DNA from 2 places in the Caballeronia sp. GACF4 genome. Region 2 is predicted to be linked to the other one. Evidence: riboswitches for the same ligand, from Rfam matches in the RefSeq annotation. Region 2 holds a riboswitch; the other holds the start of a gene.
What was found. A riboswitch is a leader RNA that binds a small molecule or an ion and turns the genes downstream of it on or off. The one in region 2 is predicted to bind cobalamin.
Positions count from the first base shown of each region.

Region 1: another riboswitch for cobalamin. It lies ahead of NCR40_RS02880 (TonB-dependent receptor domain-containing protein); the one in region 2 lies ahead of cobW (cobalamin biosynthesis protein CobW).

Region 1 is NZ_JALQDW010000002.1:600,304-617,663, forward strand. It holds gene lptF (LPS export ABC transporter permease LptF) at 1-20, opposite strand, end outside; gene NCR40_RS02825 (leucyl aminopeptidase) at 218-1,753, shown strand; gene NCR40_RS02830 (DNA polymerase III subunit chi) at 1,764-2,180, shown strand; gene NCR40_RS02835 (DUF2486 family protein) at 2,257-2,595, shown strand; gene ilvD (dihydroxy-acid dehydratase) at 2,696-4,369, opposite strand; gene NCR40_RS02845 (LysR family transcriptional regulator) at 4,482-5,417, shown strand; gene lgt (prolipoprotein diacylglyceryl transferase) at 5,455-6,351, shown strand; gene NCR40_RS02855 (SIMPL domain-containing protein) at 6,379-7,110, opposite strand; gene NCR40_RS02860 (EVE domain-containing protein) at 7,204-7,662, opposite strand; RNA gene ssrS (6S RNA) at 7,740-7,922, opposite strand; gene NCR40_RS02870 (cell division protein ZapA) at 8,045-8,359, opposite strand; gene NCR40_RS02875 (ATPase) at 8,356-8,742, opposite strand; cobalamin riboswitch at 8,979-9,302, shown strand; gene NCR40_RS02880 (TonB-dependent receptor domain-containing protein) at 9,389-11,266, shown strand; gene NCR40_RS02885 (FecCD family ABC transporter permease) at 11,293-12,291, shown strand; gene NCR40_RS02890 (ABC transporter ATP-binding protein) at 12,288-13,070, shown strand; gene cobT (nicotinate-nucleotide--dimethylbenzimidazole phosphoribosyltransferase) at 13,081-14,133, shown strand; gene NCR40_RS02900 (adenosylcobinamide-GDP ribazoletransferase) at 14,222-14,983, shown strand; gene cobC (alpha-ribazole phosphatase family protein) at 14,968-15,543, shown strand; gene NCR40_RS02910 (cobalamin-binding protein) at 15,561-16,427, opposite strand; gene cobD (threonine-phosphate decarboxylase CobD) at 16,663-17,360, opposite strand, start outside.
Region 2 is NZ_JALQDW010000018.1:555,484-568,501, reverse strand. It holds gene NCR40_RS17685 (DUF1289 domain-containing protein) at 1-83, opposite strand, end outside; gene NCR40_RS17680 (cobyrinic acid a,c-diamide synthase CobB) at 80-1,381, opposite strand; gene cobO (cob(I)yrinic acid a,c-diamide adenosyltransferase) at 1,386-1,988, opposite strand; gene NCR40_RS17670 (cobalamin biosynthesis protein) at 1,985-2,365, opposite strand; cobalamin riboswitch at 2,482-2,732, shown strand; gene cobW (cobalamin biosynthesis protein CobW) at 2,878-3,957, shown strand; gene cobN (cobaltochelatase subunit CobN) at 3,961-7,734, shown strand; gene NCR40_RS17655 (magnesium chelatase ATPase subunit I) at 7,731-8,741, shown strand; gene NCR40_RS17650 (vWA domain-containing protein) at 8,813-9,421, shown strand; gene cobJ (precorrin-3B C(17)-methyltransferase) at 9,432-11,084, opposite strand; gene NCR40_RS17640 (precorrin-2 C(20)-methyltransferase) at 11,072-11,797, opposite strand; gene NCR40_RS17635 (precorrin-8X methylmutase) at 11,797-12,423, opposite strand; gene cobG (precorrin-3B synthase) at 12,416-13,018, opposite strand, start outside.

The DNA of each region.
Region 1 (17,360 bases), on a different contig from region 2:
AGGGAGCGTTCGAAGATCATTGAATTTAGCTGAATTTAGCTGAAGGCCGGCGGCGATGCGGCATAACGAACATGCCCTGCAACAACAAGAAGTAGATGCAGTAGCAATGCAATCGTTCCCCGAGTCAGTCGGGCTTTGCCTGTGACCGCCGCGGAAAAAATAGCGGATAATTGCGGCTTTCATCCTTCAGCCCAGATTTTATCCGAGGATAAGCGCGATGGACTTTAGCATAAAAGCCTGTGATTGGAGCAAAGGCGAGGCAAATGGTTTCCTCACCGGGAAGTCAGATGTAATCGTGCTCGGCATCTTCGAAGCACAGACGTTGACAGGCGCCGCACGCGACATGGATGTCGCCACCAAAGGGCTCGTTTCGCGCGTCGTGAAGGCCGGCGACATGAACGGCCGCGCAGGCACCACGCTCCTCATTCCCGAAGTCACCGGCATTGGCGCATCGCGCATCTTGCTCGTCGGACTCGGCAAGCAGGACGCCTTCAATCAGAAAGCATATGGCGAGGCAGTACGTGCCGCGTGGCGCGTGATCCTCGGCGCCAAGATCGTCCAGGCTACGTTTACGCTCGCGCAGTTGCCCATTCAGGAACGCAGCGGCGACTGGGGCGTGCGCGCCGCCATCCTCGCATTGCGCGAACTGACCTACAAGTTCACGCAGATGAAGAGCAAGCCCGACAACAGCGCGCGCTCGCTCAAGAAGATCGTCTTCAGTGTCGATCCCGCCGATGAAAAAGCCGCGAAGGCCGCAGCCAGGCAAGGCGTGGCGATCGCCAACGGCATGGACCTCACGCGCGATCTCGGCAACCTGCCGCCGAATGTCTGCACGCCGACTTATCTCGGCCAGACCGCGAAGAAGCTCGGCCGCGACTGGAAGCTGAAAGTCGAAGTGCTCGGCCAGAAGCAAATCGAAGCGCTCAACATGGGCTCGTTCCTGTCGGTGGCGAAGGGTTCGGTGGAACCGCCGCAATTCATCGTCATCCATTATCAGGGCGCAGGCGGGACCGAGTCTGGCAAGGCGAAGGGCAAGAACGCGCCGGTCGTGCTGGTCGGCAAGGGCATCACGTTCGATACGGGCGGCATTTCCATCAAGCCCGGCGATTCCATGGACGAGATGAAGTACGACATGTGCGGCGCGGGCTCGGTATTCGGCACGCTGCGCGCGGTCGCCGAGATGGGGCTCAAGCTGAACGTCGTGGGCGTCATCCCGACTTGCGAGAACATGCCCGCGGGCAACGCGCTCAAGCCGGGCGATATCGTCACCGCCATGAACGGCACGACCATCGAAGTGCTCAACACCGACGCCGAAGGCCGTCTCATTCTGTGCGACGCGCTGACCTACGCGGAGCGCTTCAAGCCCGCCGCCGTCGTCGACATCGCGACACTTACCGGCGCCTGCGTCATCGCGCTCGGCCATCACAACACGGGCCTGTTCTCAAAGGATGACGCGCTCGCCGGCGAATTGCTCGATGCCTCGCGCGAAGCCGTCGATCCGGCGTGGCGTCTGCCGCTCGACGACGAGTATCAGGATCAGCTCAAGTCGAATTTCGCGGATGTCGCGAATATCGGCGGGCGTCCGGGCGGCAGCATCACGGCGGCGTGCTTCCTGTCGCGTTTCGCGCAGAGCTATCCGTGGGCGCATCTGGATATCGCCGGGACCGCGTGGAAGAGCGGCGCGGCGAAGGGCGCCACGGGCCGTCCCGTGCCGCTGCTCTCGCAGTTCCTGATCGATCGCGCGGGCCAGTGAGCGTAAGGCCGTGACGCGCATCGACTTTCATACCAACGTGGGCGATTCGCTCGCCTACGCCTGCCGCCTCGCGCGCAAGGCGTATGCGAGCGGGCGCGCGCTCGTCGTCCTTGCCGAGCCGCGCCGTCTCGCCGAATTCGACGAGCAGTTGTGGACCTTTGCGCCGCTCGAATTCGTGCCGCACTGCATGGCGAAAAGCCCGCTTGCGGCCGAGACGCCGGTCGTGCTCACGTCGAATCTGGATGACGCGCCGCATCATCAGGTGCTCGTCAATCTCGGCGCGCCGGTGTCCGCGCAATTCGCGCGCTTCGAGCGGCTCGTGGAGATCGTCGGCAACGAGGACGACGAACTCGCGTCCGGGCGCGAGCGCTTCCGGTTCTATCGGGATCGCGGTTACGCCATCGAAACGCACAAGCAAGGCGGTTGAGCGAACATAGCGCGCCGTCGCGGGGCATTACGATTGGCGCACAACACAGGCTCATCACGCGACGGACGGAGACACCATGACCAAAACACCTGAATCCTTCGATACGTCCATCCCCGTTCTCACCGATGTCGTCGTGCCCGGCAAGCCGGAATATGCGCGCGCGGCATCGGCGGAAGCGGCATTCGAATACGATGCCGCGCTGGTCGCCGAACGCCTGCGCGCGCGCGTCACGCAGTATCTGGACACCGATGCCCGCGCGCTGATCGCGGCGCGCTGCGAGGAAGTGCTGCGCGAACATACGCAGACGCTCGTCGAGGACATCACGCGCGAAGTGGCGGTGGCGCTGGATGGACGCTTGCGCGAGTGGGTCGGAGCGGCGGTGGAAGAGGAGTTGCGGCGGCAGCGGGAAGAGTGAGCGGGGCTTGCCAACGGCTCCGAACGAAAAAAGCCGCTACGAAGATCATTCGTAGCGGCTTTTTAACGCCGGGCGCTCGCCTTTCCTGGCTGGACCCACTTCAGCCCGTTACCGCCCCGCGATTGGCCGGCAACGCCAACGCCGCATACTTTGCCAGCACGCCGCGCGTGTAACGCGGCGCCGGCTTCATCCACAGCGCGCGGCGGCGCGCGATCTCCGCGTCATCCACGTTCAATTGCAGCAGCAGCTTGTGCGCGTCGATGGTGATCGAATCGCCTTCCTGCACGAGCCCGATGGTCCCGCCCGCGAACGCTTCCGGCGCGACGTGGCCCACGACCATGCCCCACGTGCCACCAGAAAACCGCCCGTCGGTGATGAGGCCGACGGTTTCGCCCAACCCCTTGCCGATGATCGCCGACGTCGGCGCGAGCATTTCCGGCATGCCGGGGCCGCCTTGCGGGCCGAGATAGCGCAGCACGACGACATCGCCGGGTTTGATCTTGTCGGCGAGAATCGCGTCCATCGCGCTTTGCTCGTCTTCGAACACGCGCGCCGGCCCCGTGATGACCGGGTTCTTCAAGCCCGTGATCTTCGCCACCGCGCCGTCTTCCGCGAGATTGCCGCGCAGGATCGCGAGGTGGCCTTCCTTGTACAACGCCTGCTCGATCGGAAAAATCACCTTCTGATCCGCGCGCGGCTTGCTCGGCACGTCCTTCAGTTCCTCGGCGAGCGTGCGGCCCGTGATCGTGATGCAGTCGCCGTGCAGCATGCCCGCATCGAGCAGGATCTTCATCACCTGCGGAATGCCGCCCGCCTTGTGCAAGTCGGTCGCGACATATTGGCCTGACGGCTTCAGGTCGCAGATCACCGGCACTTTCTTGCGCATGCGCTCGAAGTCGTCGATGCTCCATTCGACTTCCGCCGCATGCGCGATAGCCAGATAGTGCAGTACGGCATTGGTGGAACCGCCCGTCGCCATGATGAGCGCCACGGCGTTTTCAATCGACTTCTTGTTGATGATGTCGCGCGGCTTCAGATCTTTCTTCACGGCCTCGACGAGCACGCGCGCCGATTCGCCGGCGGAATCGACCTTCTCCTGATCCGGGTTTGCCATCGTCGAGGAATAGAGCAGCGACATACCGAGCGCCTCGAACGAGGAGCTCATGGTGTTGGCCGTGTACATGCCGCCGCACGAACCGGTGGACGGACACGCGTTCTTCTCGACACCCTTGAAATCTTCCTCCGACATGCGCCCGGCCGTGAACTCGCCGACCGCCTCGAACGACGACACGATGGTCAGGTCCTTGCCCTTCCAGTTGCCCGGCCGAATGGTGCCGCCGTACACGTAGATGCCCGGCACGTTCATGCGCGCAAGGCCGATCATGCCGCCCGGCATATTCTTGTCGCAGCCGCCGATCACGACCACGCCGTCCATCCACTGTCCCTGCACGGCCGTTTCGATACAGTCGGCGATGACTTCGCGCGAGACGAGCGAGTACTTCATGCCTTCGGTGCCCATCGACATGCCGTCCGAAATGGTCGGCGTCCCGAAGATTTGCGGATTCGCGTCGGACTTGCGAATAGATTCGACGGCGGCATCGGCGAGACGCTGCAGACCCGCGTTGCACGGCGTGATGGTGGAGTGACCGTTGGCGATACCGATCATCGGCTTGTCGAAGTCTTCCTCCTTGTAACCGAGAGCGTAGTACATCGAGCGGTTGGGCGAACGTGCGACGCCCTGCGTGATGTGTTTCGAGCGGCGATTGAAGGGCATGGCTGCCTCCTGAGGGGATCGTGGTTCTTGGTGTGGTGCAGGAAGAATGCAGTGTCGTCGATGTATCTGTCCAATATATTATTCAGGGTCTATTGAGTCGCAAAACATATCGATGCCAGTCGAACTCCGCCTGCTGCGCTACTTCGTGACCGTCGCCGAGGAGATGCACTTCGGCCGCGCCGCCGCGCGCCTCGCCATGACGCAGCCGCCGCTCTCGCAGGCCATCCGTGCGCTGGAAGACGCGCTCGGCGTCGTGCTGTTCGAACGCACGCGGCGCACGGTCGAACTGACGCCGGTTGGCCGCGATCTGTTGCCCGAGGTGCGCCGCCTGCTTGCCGCCGCCGACGCCTTGCGTCCGCTCGCGCAGTCGCTTTCGCGCGGCGAGGCGGGCGTGCTCTCGCTCGCGTTCGTCTCCACGGCGGATTACGGCCTTTTGCCAGCGTTACTGCGCGAATTCAATGCGCGTTATCCGGGCGTGCGTCTGCAACTCACGGAAGCCACCAGCGATGTTCAGATAGACGAACTCGTGGCCGGCCGTATCGATGCCGGTCTCGTGATTCCGCCGCTGCCGCCGCGTCACGCCATGACGCTTTCGTATCTGCCGATTGCGCGCGAGCCGCTCGTCATCGCCATGTCGACGGATACCGCGCAGGAACTCGGGCAGGGCGCCGCCGAATGGACCGAGACGCCCGTCGATCTGCACGATTTGGCCAGCGCGCCGCTCGTCGTCTTTCCAAGGCGTCTCGCGCCAGGTTTGTATGACATCATTATGGGCTGCTACGGCGCGGCCGGTTTGACGCCGCGCATCGGACAAGAGGCGATACAGATGCAGACCATCGTGAGCCTCGTGTCCGCCGGCATGGGCGTCGCGCTCGTGCCGCAGTCGGTGCGACATCTGCGGCGCACGGGCGTGGTGTATCGCCCGTTGCGGGAACCGGGGCCCGTGGTCGAAACCGGGCTCGTGTGGCGCGCGGCCGAAGTGAGTCCGGTGTTGAGCCGGCTCATCGAGATCGTGCGCGCGCAGGCTGCTGCCGTCGTTGCCGTATGATTCGCCTTTGAAGTTCGCCTGGCTCTTCCATTACACGATGCTCATACATCCCAATTTCGATCCCGTCGCGATCCATCTCGGACCGCTCGCCGTGCGCTGGTACGGCCTCATGTATCTCGTTGCGTTCATTTCGGCCATTGCCATCGGCAGATTGCGTCTGCGCTTGCCGCATGTCGCCGCGCAAGGCTGGACCGTCAAGGACATCGACGACATGCTGTTTTACGGCGTGCTCGGAACGATTCTCGGCGGCCGCATTGGCTATGTGGTGTTCTACAAGGCGAGTTATTACTTCGCGCATCCGCTCGATATCTTCAAGGTCTGGGAAGGCGGCATGTCGTTTCACGGCGGCTTTCTCGGCGTGACGCTCGCGATGGTCCTGTTCGCGTTTCAGCGCAAGCGCACGTGGCTGCAAGTGACGGATTTTGTCGCGCCGATGGTGCCGCTCGGGCTGGCGGCGGGGCGTCTCGGCAACTTCATCAACGGTGAGTTGTGGGGCCGCGTGACCGACCCGGCCGCGCCCTGGGCCATGCTCTTCCAAAACTCCACCAACGACGACGCCATCTGGCTCGCGAAGCATCCGCAGTTCGATGCGCAATACAATCTCTCGGAGATTTTCTCGCGCTATCACATGCTGCCGCGCCATCCGTCGCAGTTGTATGAAATCGCGCTGGAAGGGCTCGTGCTGTTTGCGGTGATCTACCTCTTCGCGCGCAAACCGCGGCCGGTGGGCGCAGTGTCGGCGTTGTTTCTGATCGGTTATGGACTCGCGCGCTTCACGGTGGAATTCGCGCGCGAGCCGGATGATTATCTCGGACTCCTCGCGCTCGGCTTTTCGATGGGCCAATGGCTCTCGCTGCCAATGATCGTCGCGGGCATCGTCATGATGGTGTGGGCGTACAAACGTCAGAAACGCGTGTCCGGCAACGCGGCGTAAATCACGCCGCGTTCTCCGGTACAGCAGTTATCGCCCCATTTGCACCGAACCCGACACGTCGACGGTCACCGTCGTCGTGCCGGCTTCGAGCGCCATCGGCGCGCCGACCTTCGCGTCCGCGCCAAGCGAGCGGGCCTGCATCATCATCACCGGGCGCGGACCCGCGCCGCTGTGGCCCACGTTCACTTCGCGGATCGTGAAGTTGGCGTAGCCGAACGCCTGACTCGCGGCCTGCGCTTCCTTGCGGAACGACTCGATGGCCTGCGTCGAGAGCTTCTGCTCGGCGGCGCGCTGCGCTTCGGGCGACAGCGAGAACGCGACGCTGCCGACTTGCATGGCGTTACTCATCTTGCCCGCGAGCTTGGACGCCGCCGCGAAGTCGTGCGATTCCAGCACGACCTCCGTGCGGCCGCGCCACGCGGAGATCTTGCCGTCGCGATCCGTGCTCGGATAAACCGTGAACGAGCCGCTTTTCGCAGTAACGTTGTCGACGCCTTTTGCTTCGCGCAATGCGGCTTCGGCGCGCTGATTGAGCGTGGTGGTGAGCGACGATGGATCGGCCGCTTCCTGCTCGTAGAACAGCGTGATGTTGACGACATCTTGCGGCACTTGCGCGCTAGCTTGCGCGGATAGCGAGAGCACGCCGGATGGCTGCGGATTGGTGATTACCGTCTGAGCGGCGGCCGAAAGCGGAAGCGTGAGCGCGGCGCTCGACATCGCGACGAAGGCGAGGGCGGCGGCGGTTTTCTTGTCGATCATCTAAGGACTCCGAGTGCAAGAGCATCGCGTGATTCGCGACCGCACTTAGGCGCTTCGTTCGTTCCCTTAGTTCCCTTGAACGATTCGCGCGCCCTAGACCAGACGCTCGGTTATGAAGCGCCACTGCGCCTCGGTCACGGGCGTGATCGACAGCCGATTACCGCGCGCCAGCACTTGCATGTCGGCGAGTTCCGCGTGTTCGCGCAATGTCGCGAGCGGAATCAACGGCGTCTTCTTGACGAAGCGCACATCGACGAGCATCCAGCGCGGCGTCTCCTGCGTGGACTTGGCGTCGAAGTACGGGCTTTTGGCGTCGAACTGAGTGGGATCGGGATAGGCCGTCGAACAGACTTTGGCGATGCCCGCAATGCCCGGCTCCGGGCAACTCGAATGATAGAAGAGCACGCCGTCGCCGACTTGCATCTGGTCGCGCATGAAGTTGCGCGCCTGATAGTTGCGCACGCCCGTCCACGGGAGGGTTTTCTTCGGCGCGTGCGCGAGATGATCGATGCTCGCTTCGTCCGGTTCGGACTTCATCAGCCAGTAGCGCATGATGGATTCGGCAACGGGGTTTTAAAACGGGCTCGACAAAAGCAAACGGCATCGGTATGAACCGATGCCGCTGGAGTAGGGTCCCCACCTCGGCCGCTAGGCCGGCATCCTGAACCTGGGTTCAAGATTGGTCGCAGTAAGCAACACTTCGGGTACATCAGACAGAGTGACGCGCGCGCCCGTGCTGCAAGTTTCCACAACCGTGCCAATGTAGCATTGGTTCAAGGAATATATGACCTTGGCGAACCAGGCAGGGAGTAGTCACTCTACACCAATCGAATGTCTAATGCAGCCTCTCGACACCAATTGCGCAGTTTCTTTTTTCGATTGACATCGCGCGACCGATTAGCGTTCGCCACGGAGCGGCGTCGCGGCACTTCGGTCACTGCACTTCATACTGCGCGATGACAGCACCAAGCTGTTCGTTCATGGAGTGCATCGTGCGGCGAATTTCCTCGGCGGGGAAGGCCTCGCCATGACGCACGCTTTCTTGCAGCCTCAGCAATTCGGAAGCGAGTGAAAGCGCGGCCATCACCGCGATGCGGTCTTGCCCGCGCACGTTGCTTGCATTGCGCACCTTGTTCATCTCAGCGTCGACGCGTGCCACCGCTTCACGCAGCGCGCCTTCGGTTTCCGGCGAACAGGCGAGGCGATATTGCTGGCCGAGAATGGATACTTCGATCTGCGTGGTCGTCATGCCTTCTCTCCGTGATGATGCTCGCTGTGCTCTCCCGCGTGCGCATGCTCGTGCGCGGCTTGCACATCGTGAGAACGGGCATCGAGAAGATCGAGCTGATTTTCCGTCTCGGCATGATTCGCGGACTTGCCGCGCGGCAACTTTTCGAGGATCGCGTTCAGGCGGACCTGCGCGTCGTCGATCTTGGCCGAGAGGGAATCACGTTCGGCTTGGAGCGTGTCGCGCTCTTCGCGCATTTGCACGAGCTCTGCCTGCACGTTCGCGTAGTCGCTACGCAGTTGTTCGATTTGTGCTTCAAGCGCGAGACGCGCCTGATTGTGCCGCTCGCTGATCTGGATCAGCCGGCCGATATTTCCTGACAGTGATTCGAGTTCGTTGAGCATGTGCTGCATCCTCTAAAGACCTCGCATTCTAGCGCGGTTCAACGGAGCTTCCGATAATTGTCTCGTTTCGAGACGTAACAGCACGCGATCATGCGTGCATCGCGATGCATTCGTGTGTGGAAAGCGCGGGCGCTGCCGATGTGTTGCGACGGCGGGTTCTAGTTGGGTTCGTCGTGAGCCGTGTGTCTTGCGATGATGGGCCAGGGTCGTTTCTTGACGGTCCTGAATCGCGCTCCTACACTTGCCGCACTTTTGGTGCTCGCGTCCGCATTCTTTTGCGGGCGCAGTCAAACGGGAAACAGGAAGCGGCGCCGCCAAGGCCACGCCAACCTGTGCTGCCCCCGCAACGGTAAGCGACCGCAACGCAAGTTGCAAGTCGTCCCTTGCGCGTTTTTCGCCGCGCCGTCGTGTGAGTTTGCTTGCGAGTTTGTCTGATTCGCAAGAATCCGCCGCTCGACGCAGGCAAGGCGAAAAACGTGTCGATGCCACTGCGCTTCATGCGTGGGAAGGCGGGACGGTGTGTCGCCAGCCCGGATACCGGCCAACTGTTCAGCGCGTTCGTCTGTTCGCATTCGAGCGCGCTCGTCGCGCATTGGCCTTGCGGGGAGCGAGGTCGCGCCAGCCTACGCATGGGAACATTTCACGCATGGTATCGCCACTTGCCCGACACGCGGGCAGACGCAAAACGATCGAACGCGCCGCGCTCGTCGCCCTCAACACATGGCTGCTCGCTCATGAAGCGCTCGCGGACGAAGCCTCGCAACCGCCGCTCGCACCCGTCGTCGTGACCGCGACGCGCACCGCGCAACCTCTCGCCGATACGATCGCGCAGACTTCGCTCTTCGACGCCCAGGATATCGCCGATAGCAATGCCTACGACGCGCTCGGCGTCATCGGTCTTGCGCCCGGCGTGCAGGTGACGCGCAACGGCGGCCCGGGAGCGAATGCAAGCGCGTTCATACGCGGCGCGTCCTCGACGCAATCGCTCGTTTTGATCGACGGCGTGCGTGTGGAGTCCGCATCGCTCGGCTCGGCGCAGCTTGCGCAGATCATGCCGGATCAGATCGACCGCATCGAAGTCGTGAACGGCAACGTGTCGGCGCTGTACGGCTCGGGCGCGATCGGCGGCGTCGTGCAGATCTTCACGAAAGACGGCGAGGCGCATCCGCCGCGCTTCTACTTCGAGACGGAATACGGCAGCTATCACACGCAGCGGCAAGCGGCGGGCGTTTCCGGCGCGCTCGATAGCGAAGGCCGCACGACCTTCAGCTTCAACGTATCGCGCGAGAAGACCGATGGTTTCTCGTCGATCGATCCCGCGCTCGCGCCCAACGCCAATCCGAACGCGAACGGTTATCTGAACGAAAGCGTCGCGGCCACGCTGCGCCACAAGTTCGGCGACAAATGGGACGCGGGCGTGCGCTTCTATCAGTCGAACGGCATCGACAGTTTCGACGATGCCTACGGCTTGCCCGGCGATCTCAACGATTCGCACAGTCGCGTGCGGTCGACATCGGTGTTTGCGAACGGCCGTATCACGGACCAGTGGACCACGCATTTCACGGTCGCGCAGGGACAGGACCGCGCGAACATCGAGCAGAACGGCATCTATACGAGCCGCTTCAATTCCGAGGATCGCCAGTATCTGTGGCAGAACGACTTTCGCCTGACGGAGGCGCACAAGCTCCTGTTCGGCTACGAACATCTCGACCAGACGCTCGATTCGGATCAGTTCAGCGCGCCGGATCGTCACGTGAATTCGGTGTACGCGGGCTATGTGGGACGCTTCGGTCCGAGCGAAGTGCAGGCCAATCTGCGCCACGACCAGTATTCCGATTTCGGCGGCGCGAACAGCTACTATCTGGGCTATGCGTACAACATCGACACGCACTGGCGCGCGAGCGCGAGTTACGCGGCGTCGTTCCGCGCGCCGAGCTTCGACGATCTCTACTATCCGTTCAGCGGCAATCCGTCCATTCAGCCCGAGCGCAGTCATTCGGTGGAAGCGGCGCTGCAGTACGCATCGGACCAAGTGGGCGTGCTGCGCGTGACGGCGTTTCAGACGCGCTATTCGAATCTGATCGATTACGTATCGGACGGCAGCGGCTTATATATCGCGCAGAACGTCGGACGCGCGAAGGTGCAGGGCGTCGAGGGATCGTGGGCAGGGCATGTCGGCGCCACTGATTTGCGCGCGGGCGTGACGTTCCAGAATCCCGTCGATGAAACCGGCAATCAGGACCTGACGCGCCGTGCGCGGCGTTTCGCGAGTTTCAGCGCGCATCGCTCGATAGGAAGCTGGCGCGTGGGTGGCGAGTGGATCGTGAGCGGTGCGCGCAGCGATTACGATTCGACGCTCGCGGGCTATGGCGTCGTGAATCTGTCGGCGCGCTATGACATCACGAAGTCGTGGTACGTGAGCGCGCGTGTCGACAACCTCTTCGACCGGAACTATGAACTGGCTTATTCGTACAACACGCCGAGGCGCGGCGCTTATGTCACGCTCGGCTGGCGCCCGTCGTGAGCGACACCGTTGACCTGCGCCGCGCGATGAACGCTAAACGCGCGTTAGGCATCTGGGCTGCGCTCGGGCTTGCCGCGTTGCTTGTGTTTGCGGCGTCGCTCGCGCTCGGCAGCGTCGCGTTGCCCTTGCCGCGCGCCATCGCGGCGTTGCTGCACGCGCATGCGGCCGCGCCCGATATCGCCGATGACATCGTGCTCACCTTGCGTTTGCCGCGCGCGCTTGCGGGTTTCGCTTCGGGCGCCTTGCTCGCGCTTTCCGGCGCGCTGCTGCAAGTGCTGTTGCGCAATCCGCTGGCCGAGCCGTACGTGCTCGGCGTATCCGGCGGCGCGGCGACCTTCGCGCTCACGGCGATGCTCGCGTCGCTGCCGTGGTGGGGCATCGATCTGGCGGCGTGCGCGGGCGCGTTCGCATCCATCGTGCTGGTGCTCGGACTCGCGCGACGCGACCTGTGGCACGGCGATCGCGATGCCTCGCCGCGTCTTCTGCTGACAGGCGTGGTGATAGCGGCGGGCTGGGGCGCGCTCATCACGTTGATCCTCAGCATTGCGCCGGAGAATCGCTTGCGCGGGATGATCTTCTGGCTGACGGGCGACCTGAACGGCGCAGCGACGCCGTGGCCCGCGCTGATCGCGCTCGTCGTCGCGATGATCGTCGTCGTGCCGCTCGCGCCGCAACTCAACGTGCTGTTGCGTGGCGATACGGCCGCGCGTTCGCTCGGCGTGCCTGTCTCGCGCGTGCGGCTGTCGGTGTATCTCGTCGCATCGCTTGCGGCAGCGGCGGCTGTCACGACGGCGGGCACCATCGGCTTCGTTGGGCTCGTCGTGCCGCATCTATTGCGGCTCGCGTTCGGCAACGATCAGCGCATGCTTGTGCCGGCGTCGGCGCTGGCGGGCGGCCTCGCGGTAATGAGCGCCGATCTCGTCGCGCGCACGGCGATCGCGCCCGCGCAATTGCCGGTGGGTGTGGTGACCGCACTCGTCGGCGTGCCGATGTTCCTGTGGATGCTGCTGGCGAGACCGCGATGACCCTGCATATCGAACACGTCAGCTTGCGCGCGGGCGCTCGCACGCTCGTGGAAGACCTCACGCAAAGTATCGGCGCGGGCGAGATGTGGTGCATAGCCGGGCCGAACGGCGCGGGCAAGACCACGCTCATTGGCGTGCTCGCGGGTTTGACAAAGCCGGCCGAAGGCGCGATATCGCTCAATGGCCGCGCGCTCGCATCCTGGCGCGCGGCGGATCTCGCACGCGCGCGCTCGCTGATGCCGCAAAGCTCGCACGATGCCTTCAGCGCGACCGTACTCGACACCGTGCTGCTGAACCGCTTTCCGTATGTCACGGGCTGGGGCTGGGAAAGCGCCGAAGACCGCGCTGCCGCGCATGCCGCGCTCGATGCGCTCGGTCTTCTATCGTTCGCCTCGCGCGATGTCCTGACATTGTCGGGCGGCGAACGGCAACGCGTGACGCTCGCCGCCGTGCTGTGCCAAAACACACCGCTCTTGCTGCTCGACGAACCGCTCGCGCATCTGGACCTGCATCATCAAATCGATTGTCTGCACGTACTGGCCGACGCCGCGCGCAAGTCCGGCCGCACGGTGATTTTCTCGTGTCACGATCTCAATCTCGCGCGGCGCTTCTCGACGCACGCGCTTTTGCTCGATGGCAAGGGCGGCGCGCACGCCGGTCTCGTCGCGGACGTGCTCACGCCTGAACGCGCGAGCGCCGCGTTCGGCTATCCGCTAGCCTTGATTCGCGATGGCGAGCACGAAGCGCTCGTGCCGTCCATTCCCGTTGCACGCACCTGAAGGATTGCCGATGTCAAACGCCCACGACTTGCCCACGCCCCGCGCGCCAGACCGTTCGCGCGAAGCCGAACTGCAACGCATCATCGATACGAAAACGAAGCCGCCGGGCAGCCTCGGTCGGCTCGAAACGCTCGCGCTGCAAATGGGCGTGATTCAGCGCACGACGAAGCCGCGCATCGAGCGCCCGGCGATGATCGTGTTTGCGGGCGATCACGGTATCGCGGCCGAGGGCGTGAGTCCGTATCCGCAAGAAGTGACCGCGCAGATGGTCGCGAATTTTCTGGCGGGCGGCGCGGCGATAAACGCGCTGTCGCGTTCGGTCGGCATGACGCTCGAAGTGGTCGATGCGGGCGTGGCGACACCGATTCCCATCGATAGCGGCTACGAGCGTCTGTCGCTCGGCCTCGGCACGCGCAACTTCGCGAAGGAAGCGGCGATGTCGCGCGAGACCGCGCTTGAAGGCATCGCGCGCGGCGCGGCGCGTGTGCGGCATCATGCGGCGCTCGGTACGAACGTGATCGGCTTCGGCGAGATGGGGATTGCGAACACGTCGGCGGCGGCGTGCCTGATGAGCCGTCTGTGCGGTGTGCCCATTGGCGAATGCGTCGGACGCGGCACGGGTCTCGACGATCGCGGCCTTGCGCACAAGCGCGACGTGCTCGGCCGAGCGCTCGCGTTGCATGCGGCCGAAGGCGATGCAATCGACACGCTCGCGACGTTCGGCGGCTTCGAGATCGCGATGATCGCGGGTGCGTGTCTCGCTGCGGCGGACGCGGGCATGACGATTCTCGTCGATGGCTTCATCGCGACTTCCGGCCTGCTCGTCGCGGCGAAGATCGCACCCGAGGTGCTCGACTACTGCGTGTTCGCGCATGCGTCGAACGAGGCGGGGCATCGGGGCATGCTCGCGCATCTGCATGCGGAGCCGCTGTTGCAACTCGACATGCGGCTTGGCGAAGGCACGGGCGCGGCGCTCGCGTTGCCGATCCTGCGCGCGGCCGTTGCGTTCGTCGATGAGATGGCGAGCTTCGAGGCGGCGGGTGTCACGGATAAGCGAGAGTGACGGCGATGAGCATCATCCGCAAGCGCTGCGCGAGGTCGGGGCGCGTCACTGCGTTCAGGCGCGCGGGCGTCTCGACCCGCTTGCCGCAATGACCCGTCCGCTCGTCGAACTGCGCTACTTCTTCACCGCGCTCGGTTACTTCACGCGCGTGCCGGTGCCGCGTTGGGTTGGCTTCGAGCGCGCTTATCTGAACGCGGCGGCGCGTTATTTTCCGCTCGTCGGCGTGATGGTCGGCGGTGTTGCCGCGCTCGTCCTGCTCGCGGCGTTGCGCGTGCTTCCGTTGGGCGTTGCCGTGTTGCTGTCGATGGCCGCCACGCTCGTGCTGACCGGCGCGTTCCACGAAGACGGTCTTGCCGATTGCGCCGATGCCTTCGGCGGCGGCTATACGCGCGATGACGTGTTGCGCATCATGCATGACTCGCGCATCGGGGCGTTCGGCGCGATTGCGCTCGTCATTGCACTGGCGCTCAAGTGGCAGACGCTTGCGAGCACGCCGCCGCTCATTGCCGCATGGTTGCTGATCGCCGCGCACGCCGCGAGCCGCGTTTTCGCCATCAGCTATCTCGTCACGCTCGACTATGTGCGCGCCGAGGGCAAGGCGAAGCCGGTCGCACAGCGCATGAGCGCGGGCTCGTTTCTGATTGCGATGATCTTCGGCGTGCCGTGGCTCTTTGTCGTCGACTGGAAATTCGCCTGCCTGACGCTCGCGTTGCTCACGGTGCTGCGCTGGGCGATGGGACGTTACTTCGTGAAGCGCATCGGCGGCTATACGGGGGATTGTCTCGGCTTCGCGCAACAGGTGTTCGAACTGGCCATTTATCTCATCGGGCTCGCATGGATCTCGTACTGATCCGGCATCCAGCCGTGCGCGTCGATGCAGGCGTGTGCTACGGCCAGACCGATGTTCCCTTGCTGCGCGATGTGAATGCATCGGCTTGCGCTCTGAAGGCGCGCATGCTGTCGCTGAACGTGCCCGCGTGTGTCGATGGCTGGCATTCGAGCGGACTCGTGCGATGTGCATCGCTGGCCTCGGCGTTGAGCGGTGGCATCGCGCCTCACGTCGATGCGCGCCTCGCCGAGATGAACTTCGGCGCATGGGAAGGGCGCGCGTGGGATGCGATCGATCGCGCGCTGATCGATGCCTGGGCCGCGGATATCGAACACGCGAGGCCGCACGGCGGGGAGAGTCTCGTGCAGTTCGCCGGGCGCGTGGAGGCCTGGTTGCGCGATATCGAGCGTGCCGACCGGCCGGTGCATGTGATCGCGCATGCTGGCGTCATGCGCGTGCTGACAGCGCATATGCTCGGGATGGAGCGCGCGAGCGTGTTGCAATGGCCGATCGAATTCGGCGCGATCGTGCAGTTCAGGCGCGTGAGAGGGAAGTGGCTGCTGGTGCGGTGGAATGCCTGAGGGCAGGGCCGCTTCGGTCACTTTTCGCGACGCCCGCGCGCTTGCTCCAGATCCCTGCAAAGCTCGGCCGCGCCCAGCGCGATGCGCGGCGTCGGCCGATTGATCAGATCGCCATCGATACCGAAGAGGTTGCCGCGCGCCACCGCGGTGAGCGAACCCCAACGCTTCCATCGATCGAGTGCGGGTAATGCGCGATTCGGCGTCGTCGCGCCGGGCGTCGCGGTGACGATGGCTTCCGGGTTCGCCGCGAGCACGGCTTCGGTCGAGATGGTCGGCACGCGCGTGTCGTTCGCGGCGAAGACGTTGACGCCGCCGCACAACGCGATCACTTCGCTGAACACGTTGTCGCGGTTGAGCGTCATGAGCGGGTCGTCCCACACCTGATAAAACACGCCGACCGGCGGACGTTGCGCATAACGCGTCCGCAGACTGCCGATATCGCGCGTGAATGCAGCCGACGCCGCGCGTGCGTTCGCTTCCGTGCCGAGCAACGCGCCGAGCCGGTCGATGTTGCTCGCGATATCGTCGAGATGGCGCGGTTCGCTGAAGAAGATCGGAATGCCGAGCGCTTGCAGCCGATCCATCTGCCGCGCCGCATTGCCATGCCGCCATACGACGATCAAGTCCGGATGCAATGCGACGATGCGCTCCAGATCGAGCGCCTTGTTGTCGCCGACGCGCGGGATAGCCTGCGCTTCCTTCGGATAATCGCTATACGTCACCGCGCCGACGATACGCGACCCGCCGCCCGCCGCGAACAGCAATTCGGTGACATGCGGAGCGAGACTCACGACGCGCGTGGCGGGTGTCGCGAGCGTGATGCTGGAGCCGCTGTCGTCGGTGACGGTGATAGCGGCGACAGAGGGCGATGCGCTCAGCGTCAACGTCGTTGCGAGAAGGACATGCGGAACGGCGTGTCGAAGCGAATGCGCGGCGAACGCGCGCAGACCTCGGTTGCTTGCGCGCCGGAGCAAGCCGATTCGCGCAGCCAAGGTGCGCAAGACGAGTTCTAAGCTCACGCGCAAGCCACCGGGAGCGAGCGTTCAAGCTGCGCCCGATTGACTTCACTGCCAAGCAAGCCGATCCGCGCAGCCAAGGTGCGCCAGAAAGATTTCGACGTCACGCGCAAACCTCCGCCATCGCTCGTTCAAGCCGCACCCATTCTCCTTCGCTGCCTGGCAAGCCGATGCGCAAACTCGGCGTCATCCCAGCCGGATCGAAGAGCCGCGTCCAGATACCGCGCGTGGCAAGCGCATGCTGCAAGCCGCTCGCATCCAATGTCTGGAACGACGTAAAAAGCGGCGTCGCACGCGCGTCGAACCCATGATGCGCGATAAGCGCCGCGAGCCGTGCGCCATCGCGCTGCAAGCGTTCGCGGGTTTCCCGTTGCCACGCGCGATCCTCGAAAGCCGCCCGCACCGCGTGACGCGCGGGGCCGCTGACGGTCCATGAACCCAGCGCATCGGTGAGCATGGCGATCACATCGGGTGCGGCAAGCACGAAGCCCGCGCGAATTCCCGCGAGCCCGAAGAACTTGCCGACCGAGCGCAGGACGACAAGCCCCGCATCCGCGCTGCGACCGGCAAGAGACTCGGCGGGATCGACATCGGCGAATGCTTCATCGACGATCAACGTACCGCCGCGCGATGCCAGCCTCGCATGCCAATGCAGCAAGACGTGGCGCGGGAGACGCTCGGCGGTCGGGTTGTTCGGATTGGCGACGATCACGTGATCGACGGCATTCGGCAACGTGTCGGCATTTACATCGAGCGGTACGACCGAATGGCCCGCGCGCACGAACGCCGGCGCGTACTCGC
Region 2 (13,018 bases):
GGCGAGCCGATTGGTTCCTGCGTGCTGGCGCGTTCGATCATCTCGGCGAGATCGCGTGGCCCGATTTCGGTCGATGTCGTCATAGCGCTTCGCCGCGAAAGAGCGTAGCCATTGCTGCAGGATTCGATGGCCAGTAAGCGTGCATGTAAGTGGCCGTTATCGCGCCATGACGATAAAGCGCTTCGCCCTGCGCACCTGTCGTTGCGTGCGTGGCTGTCGTGAAAGGCTGCATCGATGTCTTGAGCGTCGAATAGTGAAAGGTGTGGCCGGTGAGTGGACCGTGGGCGGTGTCGACTCGTTGCATCGCCAGCCGCGAAAGACGGCGTTGCATGGTGGCGTCGCCGGGAAGGGCGCTTAGCATTGAATGACGATTGCCTTCGACATCCGTCAGTGCGTCGAGCAGGTAGAGCATACCGCCGCATTCCGCGACTACCGCGCGATTGCGCGCGATATGTTCTCTTATCGAAGCGCGCGTGCACGCATTGGAAGCAAGCGTCGCGGCATGAAGCTCGGGGTAGCCGCCGGGCAAGTAGAGCGCATCGACATGGGCGGGTACGGGCTCATCCGCTAGCGGGGAAAAATAGCTGACGCTTGCGCCCGATGCCTTTAGCAAATCGACATTCGCGGGATAAATAAATGAAAACGCGGCGTCCCGCGCGATCGCAATGTGCAATCCGTCGAGAAGACGCGGCGGTTCACTTGGCGTGATGTCGTCGTCGAAGCGAACGAGCGGCGGCAAATCGGCAAGCGTGGTCGCGGCAATGGCATCGGCGGCGCGGTCGAGACGCGCATCCAGGTCCGCCACTTCCCGCGCTTGAGTAAGGCCGAGGTGACGTTCGGGTAGCGCGATATCGTCCGCGTTCGAAAAATGACCGCAATAGCGCAGCCCTTCGGGGATGGCTTCGGCCAGCATCTGTGCATGGCGCGCAGACGCCACGCGATTTGCAAGCACGCCATGAAACGGCACATCGGGCCGATAACGCGCAAGTCCGAACGCAAGCGCGCCGAAGGTTTGCGCCATGCCATGCGCGCCGATTACCGCAAGCACTGGCACATTGAACGCAGCGGCGAGATCGGCGCTGCTCGGCGTGCCATCGAAGAGGCCCATTACGCCTTCGATCAAAATAAGGTCGGCTTCCTTGGCGGCCGCGGAAAGCATCGCGCGGCACGCTTCCAGTCCGACCATCCAAAGATGCAGCGAATAAACGGGCGACCCGCATGCCCGCTCGAGAATCATCGGATCGAGAAAATCCGGCCCGGTCTTGAAGACGCGCACGCGCCTGCCTTGCCGCGTGTGATGACGTGCAAGCGCGGCCGTCACCGTGGTCTTGCCTTGATGCGACGCGCTCGCGCCGATGAAGAGTGCGGGACAGTCTGCCATTGCGTCAGAACTCGACGCCGCGTTGCGCCTTGACGCCCTGCTCGCGATAAGGGTGCTTTACGAGGCGCATTTCGGTGACGAGATCGGCTATTTCAATGAGCTCATCGGCCGCGTGTCGTCCTGTCACGACGACATGCAGCATGGCCGGCCGTGCCTTTAGCACGCCGAGTACTTCCTCGAGCGGCAAATATTCGTACTTGAGCACGGCATTGAGCTCGTCGAGTACGACCATCTGATACTCGCCGCTTTGGATCATGCGTCGTGCTTCGTCCCATCCCTTGCGCGCCGTGGCGATGTCCGCCTCGCGATTTTGCGTGTTCCACGTATAGCCATCGCCCATCGTCACGAAATCGCAATGCGCGATTGCGCCAAGGAAATCGCGTTCCGACGTATGCAGCGCGCCTTTGATAAATTGCACCACGCCGAGTTTCATGCCGTGCCCGAGCACGCGCATGGCCATGCCGAATGCAGCGGTGGTCTTGCCTTTGCCGTTGCCGGTATTGACGATCAACAGGCCCTTTTCATGGTCGGCGGCGGCCTGCTTTTTCTCATGGCCTTCCTTGCGCCGCTGGGTCATGCGCAAATGCGATTCGGTATCGGTTTTCATGCTTGTTTCTTCGATGGTGTCTCTGCAATAGCGACCGTCACGCCGCCCGCGATAGTCTTGTGCACGACGAGCCGGCCGCCGCTGGCAATGAGCGCGCAAGGCTCGCATACGCCGTCGACATTCAAATGCCGCCTGGCCTGCGATAAGAATTTCCCAGGCGCGCGCTCGATTTGATCGGCGCTAAAGAAATCCACGCGCAATTGATGACGCTCGCAAAATGCAAGCAATCCTGTTTCGTCTTTCTTAGCGTCGATGCTTGCCACGCTGGCGATATCGGCAAATGCGAGCGTGCCAAGCGCACCACGCACAGCGCGTTCTATTGCTTCGGCGCTTACGCCGCGGCGGCAGCCGATGCCGATGACGAGCGCGGCGCTCATGCTAAACGAAGCCAATTCATGGAGGTCGACTTGAAAAGCCTTAAGGCGGAGGAAAGATACCATACCGGACGCTTAGGCAGGCACCATGCTTTCTTGACGCCTAACCCCGCTAGCCCTAGACTTTCAATAGTTCAGGTGCTCGCGCGCCAAGTCTTTAGCGCGCAGTTGAACGGGAAACAGGAAGCGCGCGTTCAGGCGAACGCAAGCCAACCTGTGCTGCCCCCGCAACGGTAAGCGAAAGCCACGCATGACATGCGCGGCAAGCCGGTTTCAAAGCCACTGTGCTAGGCGTTCAAAGCGTCCGGCGCGGGAAGGCGAAGCGGCTATTTTCGTCAGCCCGGATACCGGCCAGAATTACCGAAGGGATTTCCTTAGCCGCGGGGTTGCGGCGTATCCCCAGATCCACCGAGTCGTGCGCTTTTCCATGTCCATGCCGCTGCAAAGGTCGAATAGACCGCATCGCGCACACCATCACGCATAGGGCGCACGCATCAATCAAGCACGGAGCAACGATGCAAACGCGCAAGATCCCCGTCACGGTCGTGACCGGCTTCCTCGGCAGCGGCAAAACCACGCTGATGCGGCACATTCTTTCGAACGCGCAGGGCAAGCGCATCGCGGTCATCGTCAACGAGTTCGGCGAGCTCGGTATCGATGGAGAAATTTTCAAGGGCTGCGGTATCGGTTGCGACGACGAAGCAGGCTCCGCCGAACGCAATCTCTATGAACTCGCGAACGGTTGCTTGTGTTGCACCGTGCAGGAAGAGTTTTATCCGGTGATGGAGCAACTGCTTGAACGGCGCGACAGTATCGATCACGTGTTGATTGAAACGTCCGGGCTTGCCTTGCCCAAGCCGCTCGTGCAGGCCTTCAACTGGCCGTCCATCAAGAACGCCTTCACCGTGGACGCGGTCGTTACCGTGGTCGACGGTCCGGCTGCGGCAAGCGGTCAGTTCGCGGCAAATCCCATCGCCGTCGATGCGCAGCGCAAGGCCGATCCGAATCTCGATCACGAATCGCCGTTGCATGAGTTGTTCGAAGACCAACTGTCGTCGGCGGATCTCGTCATCGTCAACAAGACCGATCTCATGGATGCCGCCGCGTTGAGCAAGGTCGATGCGCTCGTGCGCCCCGAGATTCCGCCCGAAGTGAAGATCGTTCCCGCGCAGATGGGCAAACTCGACGTGCATGCGCTGCTCGGCTTGCAATCCGCATCGGAAGAGACCATTCATCTGCGGCACGACCATCATGGCTCGCCCGACGAAGACGGTCATGCGGATCATCATCACGACGAGTTCGATTCCGTGGTGGTCGCAGCGGATGTCGAGTCGCGCGAACAGCTGCTTGCGGCACTGCACGTGCTGGTGGAAAGGCACACGATTTACCGTGTGAAGGGCTTCGCGGCGTTGCCGGGTGCCGCCATGCGGCTCGTCGTGCAAGGCGTGGGGCGACGCTTCGACAGTTACTTCGACAGGCGCTGGAACGAAGGCGAGGCATCGAGTCGCTTCGTGCTTATCGGCGAGGACCTCGACCGCGAAACGCTGCAACGTGCCTTCGTTTCCGCGTTGCAGAACTTACCCGTGCAGGCCTGAGCGATGCATCTGCTGCGCACGACTCCGGGAGGCTTCGTCGACGACGCCGCAGGCGTGATGCGGATCGAGCAGACGCGCGCGCCCATCGTCGTGCTCAGTTCGGCCGATACCACGCTCGCGCTGCTCGCAAGCGTCTTTCCACGTCTCGGCCCCGGCTTTCCGGAAGTGCGGCTCGCAAATCAATCGTTCCTGCGCCAGAACGCTTCGGTCGACTTTTATGTCGACGACATTCTGCGTCATGCAAAGGTCGTCATCGTCGATCATCTCGGCGGCGAATCGTATTGGCCCTACGGTATCGAGCGTCTCGTCGCTTTGGCAAAGCGCGAAAAGCAAATGCTCGCCATGTTTTCGGGCGATCTTTCGGAAGACCCGAATCTCATCGGCAAGAGTACGGCCGATGCCGCGTTCTGCCGCGACCTGTCGCGCTATTTACGTGAAGGCGGCGCGCGCAATGCCGAAGAGTTTCTACGCGCCATCGCGCATCGCGCGTTCGGTTGGGGACGCGAAGCGCACGCGCCGAGCGCGTTGCCCGCGGTCGCGATCTATCACCCCGAGCGCGAAAGCGCTTCTAGCGACGATTGGCGCGAACGCTGGACCGAAGGCGCGCCGGTGGTTGCCATTCTTTTCTATCGCGCGCATCTTCAATCAGGCAACACCGCTGTGTTCGATGCATTCATCGAAGCGCTCGAACGCGAGGGCATGAATCCGCTGCCCATTGCGATTGCATCGCTCAAGGAAAGTCTGAGCCGCGAAGTAGTGGAGCGTTTGTGCGCGCAGCATGTTGCATCGCTCGTGCTCAATACCACGGCGTTCGCTGCGGGCGTGATCGGAGAAAGCGAAGCATTCGAAGTGGCCGGCGATGCGCCCGTGATGCAAGTGATCTTGAGCGGGGGCAATCGCGATGACTGGCAGAAGGACAATCAAGGCCTGAATTCGCGCGATGTCGCCATGCACGTGGCGCTCCCCGAGGTGGATGGCCGTATCATCACGCGAGCGGTGAGCTTCAAGGGGCTTGCTTATCGATGCCCGCATACGCAGGTCGACGTGGTGCGTTATCAAGCCGATACCGAGCGCATGCGCTTCGTCGCCGAACTCAGCGCGCGCTGGTGCAAGCTCAGACATACGCCGAACGAGCGCAAGCGCATCGCGCTCGTCTTGGCGAATTATCCGGCGAGCGAAGGGCGCATTGGCAACGGCGTGGGACTGGACACGCCGGCATCGGCCATCAACATCTTGCAGTTGCTCGAGCGTGAAGGCTATCGCTTAGACCAGATTCCCGAACATGGCGATGCGCTCATCGAAGCGCTTACGCGAGGCGTGACGAACGACCCTGTCGTGCGCGATCTTCGCCCGGCCCTGCAAAGTCTTGCGCTCGAAGATTATCTCGATGCCTATCGCGCGTTGCCGCTGGATGCACGGCAAGCACTGGAAAATACATGGGGCGCGCCTGAAGACGATCCGACGATACGGCGCGGCCGCTTCATGATTGCAGGCTTGCGTTGCGGTGAAGTGTTCATCGGCATTCAGCCTTCGCGCTCGCGCGAGCGCAACGATTATGCGAGCTATCACGATGCCGAGCTCGTGCCGCCGCATGCGTATCTCGCGTTTTATTTTTGGTTGCGCTTGCGTTTCCAGGCCGATGCGCTCGTGCATGTCGGCAAGCATGGCAACCTCGAATGGCTGCCGGGCAAGAGCGTTGCGTTGTCGGCATCGTGCTGGCCCGATCTCATTCTCGGTCCCATGCCGCATCTCTATCCCTTCATCGTGAACGATCCGGGCGAGGGAAGTCAGGCCAAGCGTCGCGCGCAGGCGGTCATCATCGACCATCTGATGCCGCCGCTCACGCGTGCCGAAAACTATGGGCCGCTGCAGGATCTCGAACGACAAGTGGACGAATACTACGAAGCGCTCATGGTCGATACGCGCCGCGCGAAGCTGCTGCGCAAGTCCATCCTCGCGAACATCGTCGAGAACAGATTGCATGAGGAACTCGGGCTCGACGCACCGGGCGACTTGCAGGGTGAAGACACATTGCTTACGCGTGCCGATGCCTATCTGTGCGAACTGAAGGAAGCGCAGATACGCGATGGCTTGCATGTGTTCGGCGTATCACCCGAAGGCGTGCAAAGGCGCGATACGCTGCTCGCATTGGGCCGTTTTCCGACCGGCGACGGACGCGGTGCAAATGCAAGTCTCATCACGGCCATGGCGCGCGATCTCGCGCTCGGTGAAGCGTTCGATCCGCTCGATGCCGACTGGGCGGCGCCATGGAATGGACCTCGCCCCGACGCGCTTCAAAACGCGGTCGACGCGCCTTGGCGGCATCATGGCGATACACGCGAACGCCTCGAATCGTTAGCATTGCAACTATTTCAAGGCGATGCCGAATCGCCGGGGCCGCAAACGACGCTGGTGCTCGAACGCTTGCAAGGCGATGTGCTCGCGCGTCTTGACGCGTGTGGTCCGCAAGAGCTCGAGCAACTGAAGCGCGGGCTTGAGGGCCGCTTCGTGCCGCCTGGTCCGAGCGGTTCTCCATCGCGCGGCAGACCGGACGTGTTGCCTACCGGACGCAATTTTTATTCGGTCGACACACGCGCATTGCCGACGCAGGCCGCATGGTCCATCGGCCTCAAGTCGGCCAATCTGCTGGTGGAAAGACACGTGCAGGATCACGGCGATTTCCCGCGCGCCATCGGCCTTTCCGTGTGGGGCACGGCGACCATGCGCACTGGCGGCGACGATATGGCCCAGGCGTTCGCACTGATCGGCGTACGGCCGAAGTGGGCGGCGGGAAGCAATCGCGTGACGGACTTCGAGATACTGCCAATCTCCATCTTCAACCGGCCGCGTATCGACGTTACCTTGCGCGTATCGGGGTTCTTTCGCGACGCCTTCGCCAATCTCATGCATCTTTTCGATGCGGCGGTGCAAGCCGTCGCCGAACTCGAAGACGAGCCCGAGGATATCAATCCGATTCGCGCGCGCGTCATGCGTGAGCGCGATGAACTGATCGGTCGCGGTATGAATGCGAAAGAAGCGCGGCAACGTGCAGGCTGGCGCGTGTTCAGCACGAAGCCGGGCGCATATGGCGCGGGCTTGCAGGAACTGATCGATGCGAAGCAATGGCAGAGCGACGCCGATCTCTCGGCCGCGTATCAAAGCACGGGAGGCTATGCGTATTCGCAGGCGCAAGACGGCGTGGATGCGCGAGCGAGCTTCGGCACGCGGCTTTCCGCGCTCGATGTCGTGCTTCAGAATCAAGATAACCGCGAGCACGATCTGCTGGACTCGAACGACTACCATCAGTTTCAGGGCGGCATGGTCGCGGCCGTGCGTTATCTTTCGGGCCTGCAACCGCAGGCGTATAACGCGGATCATAGCAATCCCGCCGCGCCGCGCGTGCGGACCTTGAACGAAGAGATTGCACGCGTGGTGCGCTCGCGCGTGGTCAATCCAAAATGGATCGACGGCGTCAAGCGTCACGGCTACAAAGGCGCATCCGAACTCGCTGCAACGGTGGATTATCTCTATGGATACGACGCCACGGCGCGTGTCGTATCGGATCATCAATACGCGCTCGTTACCGACGCTTACGTGAACGACGCAGACACGCGCGAGTTCATCACGCAGCACAATCCTCACGCGCTCCAATCGATATGCGAGCGTCTGCTCGAAGCCATGGAGCGCGGTTTATGGCAAGAGCCGGGCGGCTATCGCGCTGACGTGACGCGCCATTTGCTCGATGTCGAACTGCAACTCGAAGGCCGACAGACTTGAACCCGAACGACGCTGATTTTCCGGTGTTTCCCTTTACCGCGCTCGTCGGGCAGGAGGCCTTGCAGCAGGCGCTCGTGCTCGCGGCTATCGATCCGGCGCTTGGCGGCGTGCTCGTCAGCGGCCCACGCGGAACGGCGAAGTCCACTGCCGCACGCGCCCTTGCCGAGCTATTGCCCGAAGGCCGGCTCGTCACGCTGCCGCTCGGCGCAAGCGAAGAGCAGTTGATCGGTACGCTCGATATTCAAAGCGCCTTGCGCGACGGCGGCGTGACCTTTTCGCCGGGCTTGCTTGCAAAAGCGCATCTCGGCGTGCTCTATGTCGATGAAGTGAATCTGCTGCCCAACCCGCTCGTCGATCAGTTGCTGGATGTCGCGGCAAGCGGCGTGAACGTCATCGAGCGCGATGGTATTTCGCATCGGCATGAAGCGCGTTTCGTATTGATCGGCACGATGAATCCCGAAGAAGGCGAATTGCGTCCGCAATTGCTCGACCGCTTCGGGCTCGCGGTCGAATTGAACAATTGCTTCGATGCGAGCGTGCGGCAACGGATCGTCAGGGCGCGGCTCGCGTTCGATATGGATGCTGAAGCATTCTGCGCACGCCATGCCGACGCACAGTCGGCGCTAGCAGAACGCATTCATGCAGCACGTGCCGTGCTATTCGCGCTCGATCCGGACGACGCGGTGCATGCGCGCGTGAGCGCGCTTTGCATCGCCGCCCACGTGGATGGCTTGCGCGCCGATCTCGTGATGCTGCGTGCGGCGAGAGCGCTCGCGGCATTCGAAGGCGCGAGCAACGTGCAGACGCTTCACGTCGATCGCGTGGCCGACGCCGTGCTGAAGCATCGACGACGCGAGGCCGATGCATCGCAAGGCGAAGCGCCGCAGCAGCCCGCCCCGCGCGATAACGGCAGCACGAATGAAAGCGATTGGGGCTACATGCCGCCCGAGCCAGCAGGCACGGCGAAGGTCAAGCAAGTCAGACCGCTTGCCGCAAAAAAAGCCTGAGCCATCGGAGACACGAAGCGGATGCTCAAGAGCATCGTCTTCGATGGCGTGAAGCGCGGGCACGCGGTCGCATGACCGGTCGCGAAGGCGATGAAAGCACCACGCTCGACTGGATATCGACGCTACGCGCGAAACGTGCCGAGCGTCTCGATGCACGGCATCTTCGCTATCGACGTGTGCAGGGCGAAGCGGCGTCGTTGCATTGCTTTCTTCTCGATTGCTCGGGATCGATGCTCACGGGTGAACGGCTCGCGCGTGCCAAGGGCTTGTTGATTGCGTTGTTCGATCGGGCCTATCGCGAGCGTGCGGAAATCGCGCTCGTATGTTTCGGTGGCGGGCGTGCGGAAGTGCGTCGTCAGCCGGGCGCCGCGCATTGGTGGAACGAGCGCTGGGTGAGTCCTATCGGTGGCGGTGGTGGCACGCCGCTGGCGTTGGGTCTTTCGAGTGCGCAGACCGTGCTTGCACGAGCCGCGCGTCGAAGACCCGCGCAGCGTCGCTGGCTATGGGTGCTGACCGATGGCCGCACGAACGAGACGCCCGCGCCGCCGCAGTGCGCGGACCGCGTCGTGCTGGTGGACTTCGATGAAGGGCAATTCGGAGTCGGGCAAGCGAGCACGTTGGCGCTACGCTGGGCGGCGGAGTACTTTCATGCGAGCGAACTGAGCGCGGACTTGCGGTAGCCTGCCCGTGTCATTCATACCATCGCGGCGTATAAACCCATGCGCCATCGCCGATCACGCGCGTGGTCGATGATCCGACGATCACCATCGTTCGCATGTCCACCATCGTGCTGTCCAACTCGCCAAGCGTCATGATGCGAAGCGTCTCGCCCGCGCGTCCCACATCGCGCCCGAGCACGACCGGCGTTTTGGCATCGCGATGCTGCTTCACGATTTCGATCGCGCGATCGAATTGCCAGGGCCGTGCCTTAGATAGCGGGTTGTAGAACGCCATGACGAAATCGGCCTGACCCGCATGCGCTATGCGTTTCTCGATGACGCCCCACGGCTTCAGATTATCCGATAGCGACAAAACGCAGAAGTCATGGCCGAGCGGTGCGCCCGCACGCGCCGCCGTGGCAAGCGACGCCGATACGCCCGGCAAGATCTCGAGTTTCACGGCATGCCATGACGCGTTCGCTTCCTTGTCGAGTGCTTCGAGCACGGCTGCCGCCATGGCGAACACGCCCGGATCGCCCGACGATACGACCACGACCCTGCGTCCCTCGCTTGCCAGTTCGAACGCATGTCGCGCGCGCTGCAACTCTTCGCGATTGTCCGTCATATGCGCGCGTTGATCGGTGCGAAACGGGCCTGCCATGCGCACGTAGGTTTCGTAACCGAGCACGTCTTCTGCGGCACGGAGCGCGGCTTTCGCGGCGGGCGTCATCATCTCGGAGCTGCCGGGACCGAGACCGATCACGGTCAACGTGCCGCGTGCACGGCCTATCGCCTGCGCATCGACGGGCGCGTTCGCGACGTGCAATGCAACGTCGCCGTTGTGCGAAACATCGAAAGGCGGGGCGTCGCTGAAACGCAATGGCACGTCGAGCGCTTGCGCGGCATCGGCAAGACGTTGCGATGTCATTGCGTGCGTGGGCGTGACCAGCACAGCGAGTGCGAGCGGCGCGAGGCTTCGTGCTTGAAGTGCCTTGCGTACGCATTCCGCTACATCGCCGTTCGTCGCGTCATCTTCGATCCATGCAATCACACAACGTGGATGAATCACGAGACTGTGTTCATCGTGGGCGCTTTCGGGCGTGATGCGGATGGCGCGCAACGCATCGTCGGCGCGAGGAAGGGCTGCCTGATCGAGCCACGGTGCGTGGCCTTCCACGCGCGTCGTTGCTCCGCCAAGCAAGTCGGACACGAAGCGCTTGCCGCGTTCGATATCCGCCAGTACGTAGCCTTCGGGCGGCGCGAGCAGACATTGACCGAAGCGTAATTCGCCGCTCGTCGTGATGGCCGGTACGATACCGAGCATCTGGCCGATTTCACGCGCAAGCACGTTCACGCCGCTCATGCCGCCGAGCAGCGGCACGACCGCGCTGCCGTCCTGCGCGACAGCGAGCACCGGCGGCTCCGCGCCCTTATCCGCAAGCGACGCTGCCAGCGCGCGAATTACGATGCCTGCTGAACACAGTGCGACGATTGGCGAGCCTGCCGCGTAGAGTGCCCGCACGTGCGCGCCGAAGTCGTCGAAGGAGACGTCCACCTTCACGCGACTAGCGAGTCCATGAACGAGCGATCCCGGACGACACGCCTGAATCTTGCGCGCGATAGTCAGCGCACCGTTGCCGAGCACGACGATGGCAAGCGGCTTCGCTAAGTCTATGCGCTCCATTTCGTCCCCGGCACGATCAACAGCGAGAAGTAGGGCGATGCCATTGGATCGACTTCGTTCAGCGGCACGATGCGTTGATTCGCCATCGTCGCGCGTTCCACATACAACGCGCGTTTGTCGAGCCCGAGTTCCGCCAGCACACGACGCACTTTGTCGAAGTTGCGGCCGAGCTTCATGATGACGGCGGCATCGCTCGTCGCCAGCTTTCGTTTTAGTTCGGTTTCCGAAAGAACGCCCGAAAGCACCGCAAGGCTCTGATTACGATAAACCAGTGGCACGCCAAGCACTGCGACGCCGCCCAGCATCGAACAGACGCCGGGCACGACTTCTGCCTCGAAGCGCGCGGCAAGGCGATCGTGCAGATACATGTACGAGCCGTAGAAGAACGGATCGCCTTCGCAGATCACCGCCACGTCGCGGCCGGCTTCGAGATGATCCGCAATGGCGAGCGCGCATTCATCGTAGAACGCGCTGATGATCGTCTCGTAGCAAAGTGGCGGTTCGAGCGCTTCGGTCGTCACGGGATAGACGAGCGGCAAGCGCGTCTGCGTGTCTTCGAGATGAGATTCGATGATGCCGAACGCGTTGCCCTTCTTCCCCTTCGCGACGAAATACGCGACCACGGGCGCCGCCTTGAGCAGCTTCAACGCCTTCACCGTGATGAGATCGGGATCGCCCGGACCGACGCCCAGACCATGGAGTCTTCCGCTCATCACTCGGCCTCCGATGCGAGCGCATTCACGGCGGCCGCCGCCATCGCGCTGCCGCCGCGTCGTCCGAGCAACGCGACGAAAGGAATGCCACGGCTGTCGGCGGCAAGCATGGCTTTCGATTCCGCCGCGCCTATAAAGCCCACCGGAAAGCCGAGAATGAGCGCGGGCTTCGGTGCGCCGTCGTCGATCATGTCGAGTAGATGAAAGAGCGCGGTGGGCGCATTGCCGATTGCGACGATCGCACCCGCAAGATCGGGCCGCCATAGTTCGAGTGCGGCAGCGGAGCGCGTGTTGTGCATCGCACGGGCGCGTTCCGGCACGGAGGCATCGCCGAGCGTGCAGATCACGCGATTATTCGCGGGAAGGCGCGCGCGCGTGATGCCTTCGGCAACCATGCGCGCATCGCAGAGAATGGGCGCGCCGCTCACGAGCGCCTCACGGCCCGCGATACCGGCATCGGACGAGAAGCGCAGGTCATCGACGATATCGATCATGCCGCACGCATGAATCAGCCGCACAGCGAGCATTTCGAGGTTGACGGGAATGGCGGCGAGGTCGGCTTCGGCGCGAATCGTCGCGAACGATCGCCGGTAAATCTCCGCACCGTCGCGGATATAGTCAGACATCGGCATGACTCCGGGCGAGCCATGCGGCCGCCTCTTCGATGAGGAGGTTATGGGCGATCACGTGTGTGCCTCGAAGCACGTCGTAGCGGCCGGGCGCAACGGCAACGAGCGTGTTTTCGACGGGATGCGCCGCCGCACAAGAGCGCTCGCAGCCGCTCAGATGCGCGTGCGCATGCTCGGGCAGCAAGGCGGCTAAACGATGCGCGTCCGCTTTCGTATCGGCACGGCTTTTCGCGCAGCCCGAAGAACCCGCGCATGCGATCAGACGCGCGAACGGATCGCGTGGATCGGTGGAGAGGCCAAGCGCGCGAAGGGCATCGACGACATGCGTCATGCGATTCGCGTGCACGTCCGGCAGCAACACGCTTTGCCAGGGCGTCATCACGACGCGTTCTTCGGCGAGATCGGCGATTGCGTGAAGTGTATTAGCATCGAGGCGGCCGAGCGGCGCTTGCGCGCCGACATAGTCCGCATGCGCGCCGAGTCGTAACGTTGCATCGGAAGGCGCGCGACGCCATGACTGAAGTGCGGCGTCGTGCTGTGTTTCGAAGTCGAGGGCATGGAGAAAGCCCGTAATTCCAACGCGTGCGAGCAC